One region of the Xenorhabdus sp. Sc-CR9 genome, then DNA from elsewhere that is predicted to be linked to it. Evidence: predicted binding sites of a transcription regulator. Region 1 holds the regulator's gene; the other holds the start of a gene.

Region 1 (3,429 bases):
CATGAGGTGACTCTCCTAAATGTTTATAATTGTATTAGTTATTTATTCAGTAATAATTTTATATAGCTCTTCGTCACTCTGTGCTGAACGCAGGCGACGGCAAAGGTTTTTATCTGCAAGGCGCTTTGCTATTAATGATAGCGAGTGTAAATGGGTTTGACACTGGTCTGATGGCACCAATAAAGCGAACAGTAAGTCAACAGGCTGATTATCAATGGCATCAAAGGTAATAGGGTGCTCCAGATGCAAAAACACGCCAACGGCATTGTGTGAGCATTCCTTGTCTAATTTGCCGTGTGGGATCGCAACCCCGTTGCCGATGCCTGTTGTGCCTACTTTTTCGCGGGAAAGAATAGCTTCGAACACGGTATGTTCCGGTAATTCAAGCTGTTTTGATGCTAGCTCACTGATAATCTCTAAGGCTCGCTTCTTACTCGAACAAGGGACGTTATTGCGTGTACATTCGGGTGAAAGCACTGAGCTTAGCGGTAAATCTGTTTCGTTGTTCATTTCTTTATTCACTTAGAGCCTTGTGATACCAGATGCCTCAAGGCATCTGGTATTAATGCACTGCTTCCAGACAGAACAGTGTAATTTTATGACGGCCCCGTTGTCTGGAAACTGTTAATGTTGTCTCAATTTACTTTTGTGTTTGGTCAATTGACGAGCGAGTTTATCTGCCAATGCATCAATTGCCGCATACATGTCTTCATGCTCTGAGGTGGCATGCAACTCACCTCCGTTGATGTGCACTGTGGCTTCCGCGATTTTCTGCACTTTTTCCACTCGGAGGGTGACCTGAATGAGGTTAATCTTATCGAAATATTGATCCAGTTTGCCGCATTTGGTGTTCACAATGTTGCGCAGTGCATCTGTGATTTCAATATTGTGGCCTGTGACATTGAGTTGCATAGTGTTTTCCTTCTCTGTGTTGTTCAAACCAGCTTTTTACGTTGGTTTGAAGGCGGGATGGATAACGACTCTCTATATTTTGCGACAGTTCGGCGTGCCACCTGAATGCCTTGGTCGGCCAGCATGCTGGTCAATTTATTGTCACTCAGGGGCTTGACCGGATTTTCTGCCGCGACCAGTTTTTTCACCAGGGCACGTATTGCGGTAGAAGAGGCTTCGCCTCCGCTATCGGTATTGACATGGCTGGAGAAAAAATATTTAAGCTCAAAAATACCTCGCGGACTATACAGATACTTCTGGGTCGTCACACGTGAAATGGTGGATTCATGCATATCAACCTGATAGGCAATATCGGCCAAGACCAGCGGTTTCATATGCTCCTCACCATATTCAAAAAAATCTTGCTGCCGTCCAACAATGCAGCGGGCGACTTTCAATAAAGTCTCATTACGGCTTTCGAGACTTTTGATAAGCCATTTAGCCTCTTGCAAGTTATTGCGAATGAAGAGGCTGTCACTTTCATTATGGGCTAACTGTCCCAGTGCTGCATAGTGTTGGTTGATACGCAGGCGGGGGATGCTATCGGTATTCAGCCTGACTTGCCAGCTGTCATTTTCTTTTTGCGCCAATACATCTGGAATAACATACTCGGACTCACCGGTATTGACTACTAACCCCGGTTTCGGCTCCAGTGATTGAATAATATCAATTGCCTCTTTCAGAACATTTTCTTTTAATTTGCTCTGACGTAATAAATTACGGAAGTCTCGATTACCCAGTAGTTCAAGATACTTACTAACGACGAGTTTAGCTTCATTCAAGTAAGGTGTTTCGGGTGGCAGCATGGAAAGTTGGATAAACAGGCATTCACGTAAATCACGGGCGGCAACCCCAATCGGATCAAAATGTTGTATGCGCTTGAGAACAGCTTCGACTTCTTCCGGTGTCAGTTCATCATCGCCCATGCAGGCAAGGATCTCTTCGGTAGATACAGTCAGATAGCCGCTGTCATCAATCGCATCAATGATCGATGTGGCAATGGCAGTGTCCGTCTCAGTAAAGGGGGTTAATCCTGCCTGCCACATAAGGTAGTCTTGGAGTGTCTGGGTTGTTTCCCCTTGATAAACGGGAAAGTCATCATCACCGTGATCACTGTGGCTTCCTGAAGGCGTACCAGCGGTATAAATTTCATCCCAACTGGTATCCAGTGGCAGCTCTTTGGGCATATCTTTCTGTTCAAGCGCTTCGCGGGTATCCATGACTTCCATTTCAGTTTCTGGAAGATCTCGATTCTCCACTTCCTGATGCAGCTCATCTTGTTCAAGCAGTGGATTAGTTTCCAGTGCTTGTTGGATTTCTTGCTGAAGCTCAAGCGTAGAAAGTTGCAACAAACGGATAGCTTGCTGGAGCTGGGGCGTCATCGTCAGTTGTTGACTGAGCCTGAGTTGCAAACTTTGCTTCATAGCGTTACTACTTTCTCCTTAATCTAGCTTGAATGATCCCTTAAATTACGCCTGACAGAAAAATCAGAATCAAAGGCGGAAGCCTTCACCCAGATAGACGCGTTTTACTTGCTCGTTATTCAGGATGTCATCAGGGCTGCCGTGGGCAATCAAGTGACCTTGACTGACGATATAAGCACGTTCACAGACATCCAGTGTTTCACGGACATTGTGGTCAGTAATCAGGACACCCAATCCGCAGTCTCGCAGGTGTTGAATGATCTTTTTGATATCCAATACGGATATCGGGTCAACACCGGCAAAAGGCTCATCCAGCAAGATGAATTTGGGATTGGCGGCCAGCGCGCGGGCAATCTCCACGCGGCGGCGTTCACCACCAGAAAGTGATTGCCCAAGGCTATCACGCAGATGGGAGATATGAAACTCTTCCATCAACTCTTCTGCGCGCGTTTTTCGTTGTTCTTTGTTAAGGTCTTTGCGGATCTCAAGGACAGCCATCAAGTTGTCGAAGACACTCAGGCGGCGGAAGATTGAAGCTTCTTGCGGTAAATACCCTATTCCACGTCGGGCGCGTTCATGTAGCGGCAATAAGCTGATGTCTTCTTCATCAATGGAGATAGAGCCTGCATCACGCGGAACAATGCCAACCACCATGTAGAAAGTGGTTGTCTTACCTGCACCGTTGGGACCAAGTAAGCCAACAATTTCTCCTGACCTTACTTTCAGGCTGACGTTCTCAACGACCTTCCGGCCCTTATATGCCTTTGCCAAATTTGCTGCGTTTAGTATTGCCATAAGTCGTTATTTACTCTTTTTGTGAACTTCAGCGCCTTGGGTACCCGGGCCTTTGTCTTGTAATTGGGCAGGCAACAGGACGGTTGTGACATGTTTACCTTTATCACTAAAGGCTTCCATTTGCTGTGTCGGCACGAGGTAGGTGATTTTGTCACCCTTAATATTACTGTCTAGCTGTTCAAGATAGGCATTACCTGTCAATGTGATCAGCTCTTTATCCATTTCATAGCGCATCTTTGCTGCATGCCCTTTGAGGGGT
Region 2 (3,429 bases), on a different contig from region 1:
CGCTGGCTATCCATAGGTGCTAGTTCCAGCAGAATAAACTGTTCGGAAATTGGCTGGGCACTGAGCGACATCACGTGAGAGTGATTATTAATCACCAATATGACTTCGTTATCGGTAAAGCCATGGCCGCTTATCAAACTAGAACGCATCAATTCTGTATCCAATGAGATATAGCTAAACAGAATTGGAAGGGGTGTGCCGAATAACTTACGTGAACTTTGTGCCAGAAGTTGCATTGCAGAATGATTGGCATAACGGATAATCAAATCATTATCCAGCACTAAGACACTGTTTATCTGTGAGTCGAGAATCTGTTCTGCATCGGGCAAATCAACCATTGTCATTCAATCTCTGCACTTTTTTGGTGCATTGTAGCCTATCTAAGCAACTCAATGGGCTTTCTGTTAAGAATGTATTTTGACTCCTTCGGAATAAGAGTCATTACGTACAATGTGAACCTGCTTATATGCACCGGAAAAGAACCCATCCGAAGATGGGTCAAAGTTTCACGGCAACAAAAAATGAATCACAGTAATATCATCAAGTACAATATTCAGCATTACACACTGTAATACAGTTCAAACTCCAGAGGATGTGGAGCCATACGGACACGTTCAACTTCACCTTGTAATAAATTGATATAAGCATCAATTCCATCATCGGTGAAAACACCACTGCGTGTCAGGAATTCGCGATCTGCATCCAATGCAGCCAAAGCCTCTTCTAAAGAAGAAGCCACAGTTGGGATCTCTTGTGCTTCTTCCGCAGGCAGGTCATACAAGTTTTTATCCATTGCATCACCCGGATGGATTTTATTGATGATGCCATCAAGGCCAGCCATCAGCAGGGCGGAAAAAGCCAGGTAAGGATTCGCTGCCGGATCAGGGAAACGCACTTCAATACGGCGGGCTTTAGTGCTGGCTACAACCGGAATACGGATAGAAGCAGAGCGGTTACGGGCAGAATAAGCCAGCATAACCGGAGCTTCAAAGCCGGGTACCAGGCGTTTGTAAGAGTTAGTGGTTGGATTCGTGAAGGCATTCAATGCACGGGCATGTTTGATAATACCGCCGATATAGTACAGCGCCATCTCAGACAGACCACCGTATTTATCACCTGCAAACAGGTTAGTGCCATCTTTGGATAGTGACATATGGCAGTGCATCCCAGAACCGTTATCACCGACTAATGGTTTTGGCATAAATGTGGCAGTCTTACCATATTTATGGGCAACATTATGAACCACATACTTATAAATTTGGGTTTCATCTGCTTTTTTTGTCATGGTATTAAAACGGGTGGCAACTTCGTTTTGTCCGGCTGTTGCAACTTCATGATGGTGTGCTTCAACCACCAAACCCATTTTTTCCATTGTCAGACACATGGCTGAACGTAGGTCTTGAGAGGAATCTACTGGCGGAACAGGGAAATAGCCGCCTTTGATGCCGGGACGATGGCCTTTGTTACCGCTTTCATAACGTGTGCCGCTGTTCCATGCTGCCTCAGTATCATCAATATGGTAGTAAGAGCCAGAGATGGAACTCCCGAAACGGATATCATCGAACAGGAAAAATTCGGGTTCTGGTCCAAATAAAACGGTGTCTGCAATGCCGCTCGCACGCAAGAAATCTTCCGCGCGTTTGGCAATGGATCGGGGATCGCGATCATAACCTTGCATCGTGCCCGGTTCCAGAATATCGCAACGTATAATGAGCGTGGCATCATTAAAGAAAGGATCAATCATTGCAGTGCTTGGGTCTGGCATTAACACCATGTCGGACTCATTGATACCTTTCCAGCCACCTATAGATGAACCGTCAAACATTTTTCCATCTTCGAAGAAATCGTCATCAACTTGATGGGCAGGGATAGTGATATGTTGTTCTTTACCTTTGGTATCAGTAAAACGTAAGTCAATAAACTTCACCTGATGCTCTTCAATTATGGACAAAACATGTTCAACGGACATACTGAATTCTCCTGGTTTACATCGGCCAGATAAAACTGTGCAAGAAAACTGCTGTTTTATCTAGGGGCGATTGTGTATCTCTGCACAGTCAATTTTTGTGAAATTACTCATGCAAAGATTAATGCGAAAAGCGTGCCAACTTTTAAAAAGTCTTTAATATCAGAGTATGATTTTTTGGCGGCTAGAGAATGGATAGGATAAAGGCCAGTTTTAAAATATTTTGCACTGTATTGGTGACCTTCAGTTACGGGTGTGCACTTAAGTGGTGCGATAGACCGTTCTGGTCGATAGTTCTATAAGTATAGGGATAGGGATAGCCTTCGTGTTTTCCAATTGAGATTTCTTTTCTTCTGACAGAATCCGACTATGATAATCAGGATATCTCCATACTATCTGCAGTTTCATTATTTTTAAATTTGGTACAGGTAATAAGTAATTTGTCTATACCCCATGGATTCACTAAATAACATATGATGAATACCACCTCTATAAGAGGCGGTATTTATTTAAGAACAAATTGAATAACCAGCTAATATTAATGAGAATTAGTACATTAATTTGTAATATATGTTGAATAGCTAATCTGATTATCAATATTTGCTTCGCTGTTATTTCCGCCACCTGGCTCATATCCCCAGGTCACGACCCTTTTATCCGCTGTCAGGGCTGCAAATGCTCTTCCTGTCGCGTAGATAGCCCTTACATCTTTCAATTGATCTTTGACATTTGTACAATCACCGCCAAAATCGCTTTCTCCCCAAGCGGTTACTGTCCCATCTTTGTGTAATGCAGCACATGCATTTGCTGTACACGTTACCTGAACAATATTCTCATTACATCCGCTGGGTGGCTCATACTTAGAGGGTGTATTTATATTGTAATCATGGGATATCTGGGCTTTATAGGATTGTGTCCTAAACATGACACATTCGTAATTACCAGATATATCTGTGATATTATCGTATGTCTTAATGAAGTCGAAAGGTGGATTTGGTGGTACATTCAGAGTCATCGTCAACTTATTGTCAGTACCCAGAATTGCTCTACCTCGCACGTTCTCAATAATATTCAGCTCATTTTCACCATTTAAGATATCCCACTCAGAAGGATTAACTGATTGAATGGCTAAATCTCCGGGTACTGGATAGATACCATCAAATTTAGGAGGAATAGGCGCTGCGAATGTTAAAAGCTCTGCTGTACCATCCTTATGGATAAACGTGAAATAACACCCAGCAGGTACAATTGCACGAGGATAACTGTAGTCTCGACCTAGTATCGTTGAATATGGAAATCCTAACCAACCGTTAGGAACCTCATCATCCATTCTGAGCCATAATGAGTGCTGAGTTTCAGTATTAAAGCCAAAGACAGCATCATCATTTCCGACAAGGATAGTCTTTTCAGCAGGTCCCAGATTCACTGACGGCTGTTGCCTTGCTCCCATGCCCCATATATCA

What was found. The regulator sigma-54, encoded in region 1, starts transcription at its own class of promoters, with help from an activator protein. The targets are predictions, from matches to a motif close to GTTGGCACANNTTTCGCTNT.
Region 2: the regulator sigma-54 is predicted to act here: its motif matches at 2,090-2,109, upstream of glnA (glutamate--ammonia ligase).

What each region holds. Positions count from the first base shown of each region.
Region 1 covers NZ_CAWQTY010000108.1:29,390-32,818, forward strand. The annotation lists gene rapZ (RNase adapter RapZ) at 1-3, opposite strand, end outside; gene ptsN (PTS IIA-like nitrogen regulatory protein PtsN) at 43-510, opposite strand; gene hpf (ribosome hibernation promoting factor) at 625-912, opposite strand; gene rpoN (RNA polymerase factor sigma-54) at 936-2,375, opposite strand; gene lptB (LPS export ABC transporter ATP-binding protein) at 2,445-3,170, opposite strand; gene lptA (lipopolysaccharide ABC transporter substrate-binding protein LptA) at 3,177-3,429, opposite strand, start outside.
Region 2 covers NZ_CAWQTY010000222.1:82,127-85,555, forward strand. The annotation lists gene glnL (nitrogen regulation protein NR(II)) at 1-344, opposite strand, end outside; gene glnA (glutamate--ammonia ligase) at 560-1,969, opposite strand; gene AACQ81_RS17945 (hypothetical protein) at 2,523-3,429, opposite strand, start outside.